4 regions of the Peribacillus sp. NPDC097295 genome follow, and region 3 is predicted to be linked to each of the others. Evidence: riboswitches for the same ligand, from Rfam matches in the RefSeq annotation. Region 3 holds a riboswitch; each other region holds the start of a gene.
The links. Region 3 has a riboswitch for S-adenosylmethionine ahead of mtnK (S-methyl-5-thioribose kinase). Riboswitches for the same ligand answer to the same signal wherever they lie in the genome.
Positions count from the first base shown of each region.

Region 1: it holds a riboswitch for S-adenosylmethionine, as region 3 does, so the genes downstream of both, ACIQXN_RS05390 (methionine ABC transporter ATP-binding protein) here and mtnK (S-methyl-5-thioribose kinase) in region 3, are expected to answer to the same signal.
Region 2: it holds a riboswitch for S-adenosylmethionine, as region 3 does, so the genes downstream of both, ACIQXN_RS18800 (YezD family protein) here and mtnK (S-methyl-5-thioribose kinase) in region 3, are expected to answer to the same signal.
Region 4: it holds a riboswitch for S-adenosylmethionine, as region 3 does, so the genes downstream of both, metK (methionine adenosyltransferase) here and mtnK (S-methyl-5-thioribose kinase) in region 3, are expected to answer to the same signal.

Region 1 is NZ_JBIWCW010000002.1:454,348-459,237, forward strand. It holds gene ACIQXN_RS05380 (thioredoxin family protein) at 1-30, shown strand, start outside; gene ACIQXN_RS05385 (O-acetylhomoserine aminocarboxypropyltransferase/cysteine synthase family protein) at 335-1,645, shown strand; SAM riboswitch class I at 1,754-1,865, shown strand; gene ACIQXN_RS05390 (methionine ABC transporter ATP-binding protein) at 2,001-3,035, shown strand; gene ACIQXN_RS05395 (methionine ABC transporter permease) at 3,028-3,696, shown strand; gene ACIQXN_RS05400 (MetQ/NlpA family ABC transporter substrate-binding protein) at 3,712-4,554, shown strand; gene ACIQXN_RS21530 (YuzK family famiily protein) at 4,720-4,860, shown strand.
Region 2 is NZ_JBIWCW010000018.1:27,956-32,845, reverse strand. It holds gene pdxS (pyridoxal 5'-phosphate synthase lyase subunit PdxS) at 1-93, shown strand, start outside; gene pdxT (pyridoxal 5'-phosphate synthase glutaminase subunit PdxT) at 95-673, shown strand; gene ssuE (NADPH-dependent FMN reductase) at 900-1,433, shown strand; SAM riboswitch class I at 1,675-1,782, shown strand; gene ACIQXN_RS18800 (YezD family protein) at 1,984-2,100, shown strand; gene ACIQXN_RS18795 (phosphoadenylyl-sulfate reductase) at 2,261-2,977, shown strand; gene sat (sulfate adenylyltransferase) at 3,001-4,149, shown strand; gene cysC (adenylyl-sulfate kinase) at 4,179-4,778, shown strand.
Region 3 is NZ_JBIWCW010000004.1:22,896-27,785, reverse strand. It holds gene ACIQXN_RS08695 (lmo1851 family serine protease) at 1-140, shown strand, start outside; gene mtnA (S-methyl-5-thioribose-1-phosphate isomerase) at 308-1,354, opposite strand; gene mtnK (S-methyl-5-thioribose kinase) at 1,367-2,566, opposite strand; SAM riboswitch class I at 2,645-2,799, opposite strand; gene ACIQXN_RS08680 (carbon-nitrogen family hydrolase) at 2,875-3,657, opposite strand; gene ACIQXN_RS08675 (pyridoxal phosphate-dependent aminotransferase) at 3,758-4,890, shown strand, end outside.
Region 4 is NZ_JBIWCW010000016.1:48,628-53,517, reverse strand. It holds gene ACIQXN_RS18275 (alpha/beta hydrolase) at 1-194, opposite strand, end outside; gene ACIQXN_RS18270 (gamma carbonic anhydrase) at 409-927, shown strand; gene metK (methionine adenosyltransferase) at 1,041-2,237, opposite strand; SAM riboswitch class I at 2,404-2,566, opposite strand; gene pckA (phosphoenolpyruvate carboxykinase (ATP)) at 3,143-4,726, shown strand.

The sequences.
Region 1 (4,890 bases), on a different contig from region 3:
TTGTATGGATTGCTGAAAGAAATAAGCTAAAAGCCGATCCTGTAGGATTGGTTTTTTTGTTGTATTTAAAAGGAAAATGGCGTTTGAATAAATAATTGAATATTCTAATAGTTTATTGACTGTGCACTACTAAAGTAGTATATTTTGTAATAAGTATATGCAAAATCGTAAACGAGAAGGATAAGATATCTTCGAATCCTCTTTATAAAGGACGCTAATTCCATCAGAGGGAGGATTCTGGACGAAGGAAGGTTCAAACTTCTTTTTTTCATAAGCAATGAGAAAGATTCACTACCAATTCCAACTTAAACCATAGAAAAAAGGGGAGAAAATGATGGCAGAAAAAAATTTCCGTTTTGAAACATTGAGTGTGCATGGGGGTCTGAAGGTTGATGAAACGGGCGCCCGTGCTGTGCCCATTTATCAAAGCAATGCTTATTTGTTCAAAGATACAGATCATGCAGCGAATCTGTTCGGACTAAAGGAAAGTGGATATATCTATACTCGGCTTCACAATCCAACTGTCAGCGTTTTTGAAGAAAGAATGGCCCTGTTGGAAGGGGGAATTGGTGGATTGGCAGTGGCAAGTGGCATGGCTGCGATAACACTTGCCATCCTAAACATCGCTACTATGGGAGATGAGATTGTTGCGGCTTCTACATTATATGGTGGCACATATAATTTATTTGAAAATACTCTTCCTAAATACGGAATTAAAGTGAAATTCGTCTCTCCTGATGACCCGGAAAATTTTAAGCAAGCCATCACTCCACGAACGAAGGCCATTTTCGCTGAAACAATTGGCAACCCAAGTTTAAGGGTTTTAGATATTGAAGCGGTGGCGGATATTGCCCATGAGGCCGGTGTCCCATTGATTATCGACAACACTTTTGCGACACCATATCTGTGCAGGCCAATAGATTTCGGAGCGGATATCGTCATCCACTCAGCCACAAAATGGCTCTTGGGCAACGGTACCACCTTAGGCGGGGTCATTATTGACGGAGGTAAATTCGACTGGAATTCCCCTAACTATCCAGGCTTTACCGAACCTGACCCAAGTTATGATGGGCTTGTCTACTCCGAAGCGGTAGGGCCGGCTGCCTTTATCACCAAAGCGCGTGTGCAATTGCTTCGGGATTTGGGACCGACGTTAAGTGCCCAAAGTGCATTCCAGTTTACTCTAGGCTTAGAAACACTCCATGTAAGGATGAAAGAGCACCTTTTGAATACGAGGGCAGTCATTCAGTTCTTGGAAAACCATCCGGCGGTCTCCTGGGTTTCTTATCCGGGTAACGATGATCACCCTGATAAAGCCCTTGCGGATAAATACATGCCTAAGGGACCCGGATCTGTGGTGACATTTGGTATTAAAGGTGGACGTGAAGCGGGGGCGACACTCATCAATTCAGTGGAATTATGGTCGCATGTTGCCAATGTGGGAGATGCAAAAAGCTTAATCATTCACCCAGCGAGTACTACCCACCAACAATTGAACGAGGTAGGTTTGGTTCAGGCGGGCGTCAGTGCAGATCAGGTACGGCTATCAATCGGGATTGAAAATGTTGTAGACTTGATCGAGGATTTAGAGCAGGCCATCGAAAAAGCGACGAATATCGTATCGGTTAACTCTAAGACAGTATAATGGCAATCCAAGTGTCTCAGTAATTATCCATTGCACTCCTTTTTTATCTGTGATAGAATTTCACCATAGTAAAGTGAACTTAATGATAAAAGAATAGTCCATATATAGCTCTTATCAAGAGAGGTGGAGGGATGTGCCCGTTGAAACCCGGCAACCGACAAGGAATTTCCTTGGAAAGGTGCCAATTCACACAAAGCGTACTTGCTTTGGGAGATGAGAGGAAGGCCTGCTTTTCCCTGCCTTTCTGCTCATGCAGAAGGGCTTTTTCTATTTCTTTACAACCATAAATGGTAGGATGCTACAAAGATAAATTAACTAAATTCATAGGTTTTATTGGATAAAGAGGTGAGCATAGATGATTACTTTGTCAAACGTTAGTAAGCTTTTTCGAACAGGAAAAGGAAACAATGAAACGATTCATGCTGTGAATAGTGTGAATTTAAAGATAAATAAAGGCGAAATCTTTGGGATCATCGGGTACAGTGGAGCGGGGAAAAGCACGCTTATCCGGATGCTTAATGGCCTGGAAACGCCTACTGAAGGATCGGTGGTCGTTGCGGAAAATGAAGTGTCAACAATCAAAGGGTCTAAGCTTCGAAAGGCTCGTCAAGAGATTAGCATGATTTTTCAACACTTTAACCTTTTATGGTCAAGGACCGTTCAGGAGAACATAGCCTTTCCTTTGGAAATTGCAGGAATGGGGAAACAAGCGCGTGTGAAACGTGTCAATGAACTGATAAAGTTAGTCGGTCTGGAAGGTCGGGAAAAGGCCTACCCATCACAGCTTAGTGGTGGTCAAAAACAAAGGGTAGGTATAGCCAGGGCCCTTGCCAATAACCCGAAAGTGCTATTGTGTGATGAAGCGACATCTGCTTTGGATCCCCAAACAACCGATTCTATCCTGGAATTGCTTGTGGACATCAACCAGCGACTGGGATTGACGATTGTGTTGATTACACATGAGATGCACGTCATCCGCAAGATTTGCAATCGGGTGGCGGTGATGGAAAATGGCCGGGTAGTGGAGCAAGGAGCTGTTTTGGACGTTTTCAGAAATCCGAAAGAACAAATGACCAAGCGTTTTGTCCAACAGGTAACAGAACCAGAAGAGACAAGAGAAACGATGGAGCATTTGTTTGAACGGTATCCAGCTGGAAAAGTGATTCAGCTGACATTTGTAGGGGATCATGCAGAAAGCCCGTTGATCACCAAATTGGTTCGTAATTTCGAGTTGGAAGTCAACATCGTCCAAGGAAAAATCTCTCAAACTAGAAGCGGTTCATATGGAACATTGTTTATCCACCTTGATGGCAAAGAAGATGAAATGCTCCGCGCAATCGAATTCATAAAAGCACAGCAAGTAGGCGTGGAGGTGATTACTCATGCTTGAAGAATTATTGCCGAATGTAGATTGGGAAGACATTATGGAAGCGACGAAAGAAACGCTATATATGACAAGTATCTCGGTTGTAGCCACCTTTTTTATAGGCATACTATTAGGACTGCTTCTCTTTTTAACAGGTAAGGGTAATATGTGGGAGAATCGGGGCATTAATGGAGTGCTGAGTGCTTTCGTTAATATTTTCCGCTCCATTCCGTTCCTTATTTTGATTGTATTATTGATACCATTCACCAAATCGATCGTCGGTTCCATGATTGGAGAGAATGCGGCGTTACCGGCCCTTATTATCGGTGCCGCTCCATTTTATGCACGATTGGTTGAAATCGGCCTGCGTGAGATTGATAAAGGTGTCATAGAGGCAGCCAAATCAATGGGGGCCAAAACAAGTACCATCATTTTTAAAGTCCTTCTTCCAGAATCGATGCCTGCACTCATTTCAGGGATTACGGTCACATCGATTGCATTGGTTGGATACACGGCAATGGCCGGTGTCATCGGAGCAGGCGGGTTGGGTAACTTAGCCTATCTAGACGGTTATCAACGGAATCACAACGACGTTACCTTGGTAGCGACGATTGTCATATTAATTATCGTCTTCGTCATTCAGATTATCGGAGATGTGTTTACAACTAAATTGGATAAACGATAAGGGGAGATGAAACGTATGAAAAAGTTTTTAGGATTTGCATTAGTTCTAGTATTATCGATTGCACTTGCGGCTTGCGGAACGGATAAAGAGAAAGATACAGGCAGTGGCGATTCAGAAAAAGATTCCAAGAAAATAGTGGTTGGAGCATCGAATGTACCGCATGCTGAAATTCTCGAAAAAGCGATTCCACTTCTTAAAGAGAAAGGCATTGAATTGGAAGTGGAAACATTCCAAGACTATATCTTGCCAAACAAGGCTCTGAGCAATAAAGAATTGGATGCCAACTACTTCCAACACATTCCTTATCTAGAGTCTCAAATTGAGGAAAACGGATATGATTTTGTTAATGCAGGAGGCATCCATATCGAACCGATTGCGTTATATTCTCAAAAATATAAAAGCATTGATAAGCTTCCTGAAGGAGCAACCATTATATTAAGCAGCTCTGTGGCAGACCATGGACGTGCGCTATCGCTTTTAGAAAAGAATGGGTTGATTAAGCTTAAAGAAGGCATAGATAAAACGACGGCAACTGAAAAAGATATCGTGGAAAATAAGAAAAAGATTAAATTTGATGCAGAATATGAAGCGGCATTGCTTCCGAAAATCTATGAAAGCGGCGAAGGTGATGCTGTTTTGATCAACTCCAACTATGCGATCGATGCTGGCTTGAATCCTCTTAAAGATTCTATTGCCATTGAAGATTCCAAATCTCCATACGTGAACGTCATCGCGGTGAACAAAGGGGACGAAAACAAAGAAGCAATCAAAACCCTTGTAGAAGTGTTACATTCTAAAGAGATCCAAGATTTCATCCTTGAAGAGTACGATGGAGCAGTCGTACCTGCAAATGAGTAAAGCAATCAAAAACGGCCTGGAATTTCCTGGTCGTTTTTTGGGGGTTTAAAGTTAAAATCCTAGGGTATAGAATAAACGAAGTAACAAAATTGATTCACAAATTTGAAAGGATGGTTCACTATCAATACTTTAGATTTAAACGTAACGAGCGAAATGGAAAAAGCTATGCAGTTATCACATGGGGTTGGGTACAGTGAGTACAGCAGAAATTTAGACCTTCGTATCGAGGTTGAAAAAGTAAGAGATAGGGAACATGAGCAATGCAATAAAATGGTTCGAGAACTACAGCGTCAAATACACGCATAATCATATATAACAGAGTCTTTTAAAATCTGG
Region 2 (4,890 bases), on a different contig from region 3:
GGAAAACTGTCAAAAGAATTGGGAAGCGCCATGAAAGGAATAGATATTTCTAAGTTAGCCCCAGCTGAGAGAATGCAGGAGCGTGGGTGGTAACATGATAACCATAGGAGTTTTAGGTTTACAGGGGGCTGTCGATGAACACATGATCCAAATCAGGTCAGTCGGTGAACACGCGGTTCTTGTAAAGAAGCCAGAGCAGTTAGGGGATATTGACGGCTTAATCATTCCGGGTGGGGAAAGTACCACAATGGGAAAACTGATGGATCATTACGGTTTCATGGACTCCATTACAGCATTTTATGAACAAAAGAAACCGATTTTTGGCACTTGTGCCGGCATGGTATTAGTTGCAAAGGAATTGGTTAGTTTGGAAGCACCTCATCTTGGGTTGATGGATATTTCCGTGAAAAGGAATGGATTCGGTCGGCAACGGGAAAGTTTTGAAGCACCACTACTTGTAAAAGGGATGGAAGATCCTTTTAAGGGGATCTTTATCAGAGCGCCCCTTGCAGTAAGGGTGGGTAAAAATGTGGAAGTATTAGCAAGGTATGACGAGAACATCGTCGCAGCTAGGCAAGAACATGTCCTTGTCAGTGCATTTCATCCAGAACTAGCAGGTGATAATCGGTTTATGCAACACTTTATTGATATGGTTAAAAATCCCGTGTATTAAGTTGAGGTGGGTTACACTGAGCTGTCCTAATAGGGCAGTTTTTTTTATAATGGATTAAAAGAATTTCAATTAAATATAAAGGCCAACCAATTCATTTGACTTTTTTCTGATTATTAAGATAATTAAATAAGGATTTCATAACTGGAAAGGAATCATACCTCAAGTATATATATCGCATTCCTGGGACCATGAGTTTTTTCTGGATAGATATAAGGAGGAATAAAAAATGAGCGAAATTGTAATTTTGTCAGGCAGTCCTGCTATACCTTCAAGGACAGATATCTTACTGAAATATATCGAGACATTAGTGGGAAAAGAGGGATTTACCACTGATTATTATTCTATTACGGAGTTTTCAGCAACCGATTTATTCCAAGGCCGCTATGACAGTGAAGATATTTTAATGGTGTCAGAAAAGATTAAGCGAGCTAACGGTATCATTATTGGTTCACCAGTCTATAAGGCATCGTATACAGGCGTGTTGAAAGCTTTAATCGATCTATTTCCCGAAGGTGCCTTTAAAGATAAGCCAGTGTTACCCATTATGATTGGAGGAAGCAACAGGCATTTATTAGCGATAGATTATGCTCTGAAACCATTAATTTCAATTTTGAAGGGTGAACCGATGCAGGGGTTATACTTTGTGGATAAGGAAGTTGATAAGCAGAATCCGTTAAGCCCCATTAGGGATGGAGAATTGCTGAATCGTACACAAAGCCAAGTAAAGGAATTCATAGAAGCCATTCAAAAAAGAATGTAATGGAGAAATACTAAGTACAGCTGTAATTTTCGTTTTTGTTATCCATAGATGACTATAGGCTTATTTATTTCAATCCTGTTTTGGAATAAATAAGCCTATATAATTAACGTAAGGAATAATGTAGCAAATGGGAATGATTTGTGTATAATAATAGCAGTTCATCCAAAATATTAAACCAAGTTAATTTATATGAAAACTCCATTGACAATGATTTGATATATGTTAATATTTAAAATAATAAAACTTATCCAGAGTGATGGATGGTTTTTACCCTTTTAAGTTCAGCAACCTGCAAGGTGTATATAAGGTGCCAACTCCAACAAAATGTCATCATTTTGGAAGATAAGGTAAATAAGTTTACCTTTTAATCTTTCCATTTTGGAAGGACTTTTCTTATTATGAAAAATAAATTTAACTGTTATGACTGTAATATTGATCGTATAAAATTTAGGAAAATTCATTTAACAAGCTGATCATCTTTGCGACAAGTCAGTCGACGAGTTTTCTTAAAGGAGGAATGGGCTTGGAAAAAGAAAATCAGCTGGGGGAAATATTTGAACGGCTGCAAGAAATGCTGAAAACGATGAAATATGGTTCGATAACACTTATCGTTCAGGATGGTAAGGTTATTCAGATGGAAAGAAACGAAAAAATGAGAATTAAATAAAGTGACTGCTGACTAGAAAAACTAGAGGCGGTTTTAACTGATATATAAGGTATTATTGGTTAAAACTGCTTTTTTTCTTATATTATAATACAATGATGTGTCATGGGTTATAACAGATACCTGATGGATCATAAGGTAATTTGTTAGAGGGGGTATAGAATTGGCAGAACTATTAAACTATGAAACCATCGATACAGCTGTACTACCTTCATTTCCAGAAGACAGTGAGACAAAAGGAGCTCTAGAAGTACTCGAATGGGCAAATTCCGAGTATGCTGATAAGCTCATTTATGCTTGTAGTTTTGGTATTGAAGGAATTGTTTTGACAGACCTGCTGGCAAAGGTCAATCCTGCAGCCAAAATCGTTTTTTTAGATACTGATGTTCATTTTACAGAAACATACCAATTAATCGAACAAGTAAAAAAGCGTTATCCACAGCTGTCCATCGAATTGAAGAAACCGGAATTGACATTAGAAGAACAAGCCGCTGAATTCGGTGATGAGTTATGGGTCCATGATTCGAATAAATGCTGTAACATCCGCAAAATTACGCCTCTCACAGAAGTACTTTCAACGGCGACCGCCTGGCTTTCTGGACTTCGTAGGGAACAATCAGAAACAAGGGCATTGACCGAATATATAAATAAAGATAATAAATTCAAATCGATAAAAATTTGCCCGCTCATACATTGGACATGGAAAGATGTCTGGCGGTATGCACATAAAAACGGCTTACCATATAATGTGCTTCATGATAATGGGTACCCAAGTATTGGTTGTAAGACATGCACTGCACCTGCTATCAATGCCGAGGATCTTCGTTCAGGACGTTGGCAAGGTGCGCAAAAAACGGAATGTGGATTACATTTATCTTAAAAAATTATCAGGGGGAAATTAACGTGACTAATAGCTTGCCGCACGGAGGAACATTAATCAACCGTTTTGAACCAGACTATGATTTGTCTAATATTGAAAAATCAGTGGAGATAGATGAAATTGCCCTAAGTGACTTGGAACTTATCGGGACGGGTGCCTACAGTCCCATCGAAGGATTCTTTACGAAAGAGGACTATCATTCAGTGGTAAAGGACATGCGCCTTAGCAGCGAACATGTCTGGAGCATTCCTATTACATTACCTCTAGCTGATGATATCGCAAATGCCCTTACTATAGGGGAAAAAGTAAAGTTGACCCACGAAGGACAAATTTATGGAGTCTTGATGATTTCCGATATCTTCATTCCTGATAAGCAATTGGAAGCAACTCTGGTCTATCAAACGGATGATGAGAACCATCCAGGTGTAAAAAACCTATATAACCGTGGCAATGTTTATGTGGGTGGGGAAATCAAACTTGTCAAACGAATCGAGCGTCCATTATTCGAGGATCATTATTTAGATCCGATTGAGACACGTAAGGCATTTGAAGATAAAGGTTGGAAAACGGTCGTTGGATTCCAAACTAGAAATCCTGTTCACCGTGCACATGAATATATTCAAAAGACAGCACTGGAGATAGTAGACGGATTATTCTTAAATCCATTGGTTGGTGCCACCAAATCCGATGACATCCCTGCTGACGTTCGGATGGATAGCTATAAAGTATTACTTGAAAAGTATTATCCTAAAGAGCGTGTCTCACTCGCAGTATTCCCTGCTGCGATGCGTTATGCAGGACCCAGGGAAGCGATATTCCATGCTATGGTTCGTAAAAACTACGGATGCACTCACTTTATTGTCGGTCGTGACCATGCTGGAGTCGGCGATTATTATGGAACGTATGATGCACAAAAAATCTTCAGTAATTTTACTGCTGATGAGTTAGGGATTACATTGTTATTCTTTGAACATAGCTTCTATTGTAAAACATGTGGAAATATGGCTTCTGCAAAGACATGTCCACATGGCAAAGAAGATCATGTTATCCTTTCAGGTACGAAAGTTAGGGAAATGCTGCGAAACGGAGAAATCCCGCCAGCCACATTCAGCCGCAAAGAAGTAATCGAAGTGTTAATAGAAGGGCTTAAAAAGAATGAGGTATATAACTAAATGTAGTAAACAATTAAAGGAGGATCTTAATGAGTAAAAGTAGCAATGTAACTTGGCATGAATCGTCTTTATCTAAGGAACTGCGCCGTAAGCAAAACGGACATGAGAGTACCGTGTTATGGTTTACCGGACTTTCAGGATCTGGAAAATCAACGATTGCCAATGCTGTAGCAAAAGAGCTATATAATCGGAATATTCGTAGTTATGTTTTGGATGGGGATAACATTCGTCATGGACTCAATAAAGATTTAGGCTTCTCTGAGGATGACCGCACGGAGAATATTAGACGCATTGGGGAAGTTTCCAAGCTTTTCGTTGATAGTGGACAGTTCGTATTAACGGCATTTATATCACCTTTTCGGGCAGATCGTCAAATCGTTCGCGACCTGCTTGAAGAAGGCGAGTTTATTGAGGTGTACCTAAAATGTCCGCTTGAAGAATGCGAAGTTCGTGATCCAAAAGGTCTTTACGACAAGGCACGTAAAGGTATCATTAAAGATTTCACTGGAATCGATTCTCCATATGAAGAACCTGAACATCCTGAAATCGTTTTGGAATCCGATCAGTATAGCATAGAAGAGTGCGTCGAACAGGTTATAGACTATTTGACCACAAAGAGAGCGATATAACTTAGGGAAAAGGATTGGGCGGCAACCTGTACTTGCCTATAATATATTGGACGATTGCAGATTATGCGTTAATGTTACTTCTATTCCATTCCTAAACTAGAAATAGATGTGT
Region 3 (4,890 bases):
GCGATCATAAAATCAAAGAGACAGGTGTCATTAAAGACGACACAACCGTTAAATTGATGGAAGTTATCAGGGATAAAATCCTTGAAAATGATACTCAAGTGAAAAAAGCGGTGGAAGTTTTAAAAAAGGAAATTAAATAATCTGTTTTACAATGGCCTGTCAGCAGTTTTCGCTGATAGGCCATTTTTTCGTTATGGGAACGAACCGTATTAATATCTACCAAAAAGAACCTCGGCAGAATAAATATAAAAAAATAAAACAGACTTCGTTAATAAGTCTGTTTTGATATATCAGTTTATAAATAGATTCACTTAACAAATAGAGGGATATTGTTCCTGTAATCGGGTGTTATGATTCCGTTTTCGGTAATGATGCTTGTTATAAGTGAATTCGGTGTGACATCAAAGGCAGGATTGAATGTCTTTACATTTTCAGGAGCAATCCTGACTCCTTGTATGGAAGTGATTTCATCCCCATTTCGTTCTTCGATAGGGATGGAGTTTCCCGATTCAAGAGATGAATCGAACGTGCTCGATGGTGCGGCTACATAGAAGGGGATATCATAATGTTTAGCTAAAATTGCTAAACCTAATGTTCCAATCTTATTGGCAGTATCACCGTTTGCCGCTATACGGTCAGCGCCGACGATGATGGCTCCAATTTTTTTCTGCAAAATGGTATGAGCAGCCATATTATCTGAGATTAAAGTAACATCGACACCTGCCTGCATGAGTTCCCATGCGGTAAGCCGCGCCCCTTGCAGGACAGGCCTGGTTTCACAGGCATAAACCTTTATGGGCAAGGACCTCTCCCTGGCTAGATGAAAGGGTGCAAGCGCTGTTCCGTACCGTGCCGTGGCAATGCCCCCGGCATTACAATGGGTTAAGATAGAGTCACCTTCGTTGAATAAGGATAGCCCGTATTCACCTATTTTTCGGCACATCTCTTCATCCTCTGTAAAGATCGTTTTTGCCTCTGAAACAAGGGCACTTTTGGCTGCCGGTATGCTTTTGGCTGCTTGTAGAGTTTTCTCCATTCTTTTTAGTGCCCAAAAAAGGTTGACCGCTGTAGGTCTTGAAGAAGCAAGTTTCGTAATATGCTTCATGACATTTTGTTTGAATTGCCATAATTCCGTAGTATTTTCTTGGGTCGCACCAAGAGCTACGCCATATGCTGCAGTGATACCGATGGCCGGGGCACCGCGGACTTTCAAGGTTAAGATGCTGTCATAAACATCTTTAACCGTATAAAGTTCAATGAATTCTGTTTTTGAAGGTAAGGCCTGTTGATTCAACAAGGTAATATGGGTATCTTTCCATTGGACGGAAAGGGGTAATGGTATTGTAGTTGTCATATGTATTTCTCCTTATAATGTTGAATATGAAGCTAGTGTATACTGCTTTACGATTTCATTTACTGTTGGAATATTCAGTTCTTTTCGATTCTTGATTAAATAGGCACCGACTTTCAAGGTGGCCGTTTTAGCTGCAATTCTAGTTTCTTTATTCTCGATGCCATTTAAATCAGCAACATGAGATAAACCGATGGTTCTCCGGATCAGTTCACAGCCAGCAAAGCCATATGCATCACTTTTGAATTTGGTAAGTACATAAGAAAGATAACCATCAACCTTACTGTACGGGCTTTTGTTATCCGAATTCCAAAGAGCCGTATATGTTTCTTCAAACGTATCCAAAAATTCCTGAAGATATGTAAAGATTTCTTCCTTTTCAGCAGCGGGGCGTGTAATGGCTTGGAAGAGAAGATTCGCAATGTATTGGCCAAGGTCAAATCCAACAGGACCATAAAAAGCGAATTCAGGGTCAATCACCTTTGTTTCTATATCGCTTGCAAAAATACTTCCTGTATGTAAGTCGCCATGAAGGAGGGCTTCCTGTTCGGATTCAAAACACTGTTTTAACTTAGCTACTTCAAGTATCAGTTCAGCATCATTCCAGATGGTCTGGGCAGCCACCTTTAACTCAAGCTCGAACTCACCTGGATGCTCCTCAAAAAAAGGATCGGTAAAAATGAAGACCTCAGTAATTTTACAGAGTTCAGGATTCGTGAAGTTTCGCGCAACCTCTTTTTTCGCTGACGGTTCCAGATGAAAATCTGACGTATAAAAGGCGGTCTTAGCGACAAATTCACCGATATGTTTAGATAATAATGGGAAATGATTGCCATCGATTAATCCAGTCCGGGCAATTTTCAAATGTGATAGATCTTCCATGATGGTGATGGCAAGCTGTTCATCAGAATAATAGACCTTTGGGACAAATTCAGGACAATAGCTTCCAAATTGGATGAGTGCATTAGCTTCGATTGCGGCTCTTTTTAAAGTCAATGGCCAGCTTTCGCCAAGGACCTTTGCATAAGGAACTGCTTGTTTGATGATGACTCCTTTATTGGTGTCGGGATTGGTAACGTGAAAAACATAATTCAAATTTCCATCACCGATTTCATTACATTGGAGTGAGTCATTTGTATGGATTAGGCCAAGTTTTTTTGTCAGGGCGATTGCCGTTTCGTTGGTCAAAAGTTTGAAATTCGATGGTTGAGTCATTTCGTTCCCTCCAGTTCTTTGAATATAATGTAAAAAGCCTCTTTCATATAGAAAGAGGCAGAAGTTTTATCTTCGGACCTCTCATCTCCCAGAAAGTAATCTTTTCTGGTGGAATTAGCACCGTGCCCTGTGGATTTGAATCCGGCGGAATTTCCGCCCCATTTCACAATGGAATTACAGTCGGTTGCTGGGCTTCATAGGGCCTTTATCCCTCAGCCTGCTCTTGATAAGAGTATTGTTTTTATTTTCAGAAATATTAATCTTCGATAGAATGATATCAATATTTTAAATAGTTTGTCAACGTAAAATTAATAATATTCAGGACGACGGTCTTCAAATACGGGGATTTTACTCCTTGCCTCTGTCACTTTGACCAAATCAAGGGTGCCCAGTAGTATTTCCTTTTCTTCTCCTGCTTCGCAAATGATATCTCCCCATGGATCAATGATCATGGAATGTCCGGCAAATACATTATTGGGATCGGATCCAGATCGATTCACAGCGACAACGAAGGCTTGATTTTCGATTGCCCTACTGATTAACAGTGACCTCCAATGACTGAGTCTCGTTTTTGGCCACTCAGCTGATATGAATAAAATCTCCGCACCGCGTACCGTATGGGCCCGCTGCCATTCCGGGAAACGGATATCATAACAAATGAATCCTGCACAAACTTTTTCATCAAGGGTAAATAAGCCATCTCTTTCACCAGGTTGTAAGTAATGGTGTTCATCCATCAATTGAAACAGGTGGAGCTTATCGTAGTCTTTTAGGAGATTCCCGTCCTTATCGATGATTAGCATGGTGTTATAGATACCTTCCGTGGTTTTTTTGGCAATCGAACCACCAACAAGGTGAATGCGGTGTTTTTTTGCAAGGTTTTTTAGGAAGGTAATGGTTCGTTCCGCTTCTTCGTCTGCGATTTCTTCTAATCTAGTTAAGTCATAGCCAGTTGTCCATAGCTCCGGCAACATGACGATATCGGGCTTAGATTGTGAGGCTTTTTCAATCCATTGTTCTGCCACCTGATAATTAATATCTGGCTGACCATAGGCAATATCCATTTGTAGACAGGAAATTTTCCATTTCATCATTTTATTCCCCCATATGTAAAAAAGAACTTTACAAGATTATGATAACCATATATCATTTGTGACTATAATTTCAAGAAATTTCAGAGAAGGTGTAAAAATGGTACAATTCGAAAAATCCAGACTGCTTCAGGAGCTTCCCAAGCAATTTTTTGCTTCTTTAGTTGAGAAAGTAAATAAAATAACGGCGCAAGGACATGATGTCATTAACCTTGGTCAGGGAAATCCAGATCAACCGACTCCTGGTCATATTGTGCAAAAACTGCAGACAGCGGCAGAAAATAGCATGAATCACAAATATTCTCCTTTCCGCGGCCATCAATATTTAAAAGAAGCTGCGGCTCTCTTTTACGAACGTGAATATGGCGTCAAGCTAGACGCTAAAGCGGAAGTGGCGATTCTATTTGGTGGAAAGGCTGGCCTGGTGGAATTACCGCAGTGCTTGCTGAATCCAGGCGATACAATTTTAGTGCCTGATCCTGGCTATCCCGATTATTTATCAGGAGTGACCTTAGCACAGGCTAAAACGGAAATTATGCCTTTGACGCAAGAAAATGATTTTCTCCCCAATTACAGGGAAATAGATAATGAAATCTTTGAAAAAGCCAAAATGATGTTTTTGAATTATCCGAATAATCCTACTGGTGCTTCGGCAACAGAAGAGTTTTTTGAAGAAACCGTGAGAAGGGCCAAAGAACACTCGATCTGTGTGGTTCATGATTTTGCATACGGTGCAATTGGGTTTGATGGAAAAAAACCGGTAAGTTTCCTCCAGGTAGAAGGAGCGAAAGAAGTCGGAGTAGAAATCTATACTCTATCTAAAACCTATAATATGGCGGGGTGGAGAGTCGGCTTTGCTGTTGGCAATGAAAGTATCATTGAAGCGATTGAATTATTTCAGGATCATCTTTATGTCAGCCTTTTTCCCGCCATACAAGAAGCGGCGGAATGTGCCTTATTGAATTCCCAAAACTGTGTGAATGAACTGGTGAACTTGTACGAAAGTCGAAGAAATGTATTGATTGAAGGATTACGGTCAATTGGCTGGGAAGTTAACTCTCCCGATGCTTCCTTTTTTGCATGGCTTAAGGTTCCAAAAGGATTTACATCTGAGAGCTTTGCGGATCACTTATTAACTCACGCTCATGTCGCTGTTGCACCAGGAAATGGTTTTGGTGAGTTTGGTGAAGGTTATGTCAGGGTAGGACTTCTTACTTCAGAAGAGAGACTTCA
Region 4 (4,890 bases), on a different contig from region 3:
TCGTCAAAGGAATCGATATGCCCTCGGAAGGCGCGAGTAGTCATCCCCTGCCCAGGAAGGTCACCCATGACGACATGGTATCCGGCTGAAAGCCACATTTGGGTTAACCACTTATAACGGCCATGATGTTCCATTGCCCCATGAATAATGACGATGACACCTTTAGCGTCTCCGTCCGTCTCCCATTTCCACATTCGAAATCCCCCTTTCACTTTTTCTCTAGTTGTATCCGTTCCATGCTGAATGAAAAATAATCTATATGATAAATTATAACCATCTTCATGATTTTCGACAAAAACGAAGCCGAATAAGTTGGCTACTTCAAATATTAGCCAAGCCTATTTTGATACGGTATATTAAAATAATACAGTAAAATTATCCACTTCGGAAAGGAAATGATTAAAATTGATTATTTATCCATTCAAAGATACAGAACCGGAAATTGCCGAGAGCGCTTATCTTGCTGAAAATGCCGTCGTAACTGGCGATGTAAAGATTGGAGATGAATCAACGATTTGGTTCAATACGGTCATACGTGGTGACGTAGCTCCTACCATCATCGGTAAAAGAGTAAGTGTCCAAGATAATAGTGTCCTTCACCAAAGCCCCAATAACCCATTAATAATCGAAGACGAAGTGACGATTGGCCACCAAGTGATCCTACATAGCTGCAAGATTCGTAAAGGGGCTCTTGTCGGTATGGGCTCCATCATACTGGATGGTGCGGAAATTGGTGAAGGTGCCTTCATCGGTGCAGGTAGCCTTGTTTCCCAAGGAAAAGTGATCCCGCCAAACACGTTAGCGTTCGGACGCCCAGCCAAAGTCGTTCGCGAGATCACTGATGAAGATCGCCGCGATATGGATCGAATCGTCCGGGAATACGCGGAAAAAGGGCAGATCTATAAACAGGCTGAACGGATTAAGTGACCTTCACTAAAATAGGATTCATTGAATTATTCCCTAGGTAAACATATTTAATCCTATTTTACTCCATCAAAAAAGGTGCCTCGCAAAATGCAAGGCACCCTTTTTATTATGGTTTACGCTTGTGCTTGTGTTTTTAAAGCCTCAGCTTTATCCGTGCGCTCCCAAGGCAAGTCAACATCTGTACGGCCGAAGTGACCATATGCAGCTGTTTGTTTGTAGATTGGGCGACGAAGATCAAGCATCTTGATGATACCAGCAGGACGTAAGTCGAAATTCGCTTCCACCAGTTCTACTAATACTTCTTCACTTACTGTTCCCGTGCCGAATGTATCGATTGAAATCGATACAGGCTTAGCCACGCCAATTGCGTATGCTAATTGTACTTCCGCTTTATCAGCTAGGCCGGCAGCCACGATGTTTTTCGCAACGTAACGTGCAGCGTATGCCGCAGAACGGTCAACTTTTGTCGCATCTTTACCAGAGAAAGCACCGCCGCCGTGACGAGCGTATCCGCCGTACGTATCAACGATGATCTTGCGGCCAGTAAGACCTGCATCCCCTTGTGGTCCACCAATTACGAAACGGCCAGTCGGGTTGATGAAGTATTTCGTGTTTTCGTCGATTAAGTCAGCCGGTACAACCGCTTTAATGACATGTTCTTTCAAGTCAGCTTGAATTTGCTCAAGTGTCACTTCAGGGTCATGCTGTGTAGAGATTACGATTGTATCTACACGTACAGGCAGATTATTCTCATCATACTCAACCGTTACCTGCGTTTTACCATCAGGACGCAAATAGCTAAGGGTATCATTCTTGCGGACTTGAGAAAGACGGAAGGAAAGCTTGTGTGCCAATGAAATCGGAAGTGGCATAAGCTCTTCTGTTTCATTACACGCGAATCCGAACATAAGACCTTGGTCCCCTGCGCCGATTGCGTCGATTTCCTCTTCGGACATCGTGCCTTCACGTGCTTCCAGTGCTTTATCAACGCCCGCTGCTATATCAGCAGACTGCTCATCGATCGAGCTTAGTACGGCACATGTCTCGGCATCGAAACCATATTTCGCACGCGTATATCCGATTCCTGCAATCGTATCACGGACAATACGTGAAATATCCACGTAAGCCGATGTTGTAATTTCTCCAGCAACAAGCACAAGACCTGTCGTTACACTTGTTTCACACGCTACACGTGCATTTGCATCCTTAGCAAGGATAGCATCTAAAATGGAATCTGAAATCTGATCACAAATCTTATCCGGATGGCCTTCTGTAACAGATTCAGAAGTAAATAGACGTTTCTTTGACATCTTATTTCCTCCTTGGAAGTTAGTATGTTGTAGGCATAAGCCTGATTTTTACGGAACTCGTTTCCCTTATTAGTTTCAATCATAGACACAGAATTCATGAAAAAAACACAAAAACCTTCCCTGGGTAATGAGGAAAGGTTTAAAAATTCTATCATCTATCCTTTCACTCTTATCGTTCAAGGGTTTTTACCTTGCTCAGGTTAGCACCATCACCACAATTCCTTGAAGAATCATCGCTTTATTTTCGGCGATTGATCTTTGGGCCAAGTTCAATATGGCAGGTTGCTGGGTTTCAAAGGGCCTGTCCCTCCACCAACTCGGGATAAGAGAATCCGTACAATTTTAGATACTATCGCATTTAGCCTGAATTTGTCAATGTTTTTCTAAAAAGAACATTTTCCCCATTGAAAAAATAAAAAAACTTTTTTTATGGCATAGCCGATCTATAAATAGTATTCTTAAAGAGAATAGACTGGAAGGCCAGACCATAGACTATCGGTGGATAACTCGGTCAAAAGCACGAGCACGATTGAAACCATATATTTATCCCTTTTTCCTTTTCATATATGGTCCTTCACTTCGTTTCTTCCTATATAAATGAAAATTTTCGTTAATCCAAGATAGACCCCATTTTTTTACGGCGGCATTCGTTTCTCACAACCAAGATTGACTACCATAAGATTGTCTTCCTGTTGATACAACTTTTCTGTTGACCATCATCCAGGATGACTCACTGCAAGTATATGCCGGCATTAAACACTAGGTTACTCATATAAATAAAAAAATTGATTACTGTGACTAATCTCTAATCATTCACAAAAAACGATTAAATAGTATAGACTATTTAATCTAATGTGTTATACTAATTGTAATATAAAACTTATACAAAGGATGGTATCTCATATATGAATTCTGTTGACGTTAATGAGTTACACCAATTATTAGCAGGGAATAATGTGCAAACTCAGCTCTCAGTTCCTCAATTAGTTGAAAAAGTATTAAGCAGAAATGAAGGCGTTTTAACTTCAACTGGCGCAGTAAAAGCTGAAACTGGCAAATACACGGGCCGTTCACCTAAAGATAAATATATTGTAGAAGAAGCTTCCGTAAAGGACAAAATTGACTGGGGTCCAGTGAACCAGCCGATTTCCGAAGAAGTCTTCAATAAACTATATAGCAAAGTAGTGGACTACCTAAAAGCTAAAGAAGAAATCTTTGTGTTCAAAGGCTTCGCTGGTGCGGACGAATCATCACGCCTTCCCATCCGAGTTGTAAATGAATATGCTTGGCATAACCTTTTTGCTCATACTTTGTTCATCCGTCCGAACGAAGAGGAATTGAGAGGGCACGAAGCAGAATTCACGATCCTTTCAGCACCTAATTTCAAAGCCAATCCAGAAGTCGACGGGACTAAATCCGAAACGTTCATCATGGTCTCATTCGAACGCCGTACGATCCTGATCGGCGGAACCGAATATGCAGGTGAAATGAAAAAATCGATTTTCTCCATCATGAACTACCTACTTCCGGAAGAAGAAATCCTTCCGATGCATTGCTCGGCAAACGTAGGTCGTGAAGGCGATGTCGCTTTATTCTTCGGATTGTCCGGTACTGGTAAAACCACTTTATCTGCCGACACGAACCGTAAACTGATCGGTGATGACGAACACGGCTGGTCTTCTAACGGTGTATTCAACATCGAGGGTGGGTGCTACGCAAAGACCATCAACCTTTCACGTGAAAAGGAACCACAGATTTTCGACGCCATTCGTTTCGGCGCGGTATTGGAAAATGTAGTGGTAGATCCCGATACACGCGAAGCGGATTACGATGATAGCTCGTTAACGGAAAACACGCGTGCCGCATACCAAATGCAAGCGATTGACAACATCGTGAATCCAAGCATCGCGGGACACCCGAATACCATCATTTTCTTAACAGCTGATGCTTCCGGCGTACTGCCTCCAATCAGCAAACTTTCTAAAGAGCAAGCCATGTTCCACTTCTTGAGCGGATACACTAGTAAATTGGCTGGTACAGAAAGAGGAGTGACGTCTCCTGAAGCAACCTTCTCGACATGCTTCGGTTCACCTTTCCTACCACTTCCTGCACAACGCTATGCTGAAATGCTCGGGGAAAAAATCGACGAGCATGATGCAAAAGTGTACCTGGTCAACACAGGATGGACTGGCGGAGCGTACGGAACTGGAAGCCGTATGAAGCTTGCTTACACTCGTGCCATGATCCAAGCGGCACTTGAGGGCGAATTGGCCAACATCGAAACCATTAAAGACGATATCTTCGGCTTGAACATTCCGCTTCATGTTCCTGGTGTTCCTGACGAAGTGCTTCAACCAATCAAGACGTGGGAAGATCCTGCTGCGTATACAGAGTCAGCAAAAGACTTGGCAGCACAATTCCGTGCCAACTTTAAAAAATTCGGTAGCGTACCAAATGAAATTGAAGAACTTGGCGGACCAATTGCATAACCTAGGATACAAAAGGACCAAGCGAAATTCGCATGGTCCTTTTTTTTATCATGGCAGCGCTATGCTGTTAGCCTTTCTATTCTATCTACTGATTCATCACCTTCGTGTCTATCAAGAAAAAACCCGAACGAGATAATAATCCTCGTTCGGGTACTGATCCTATT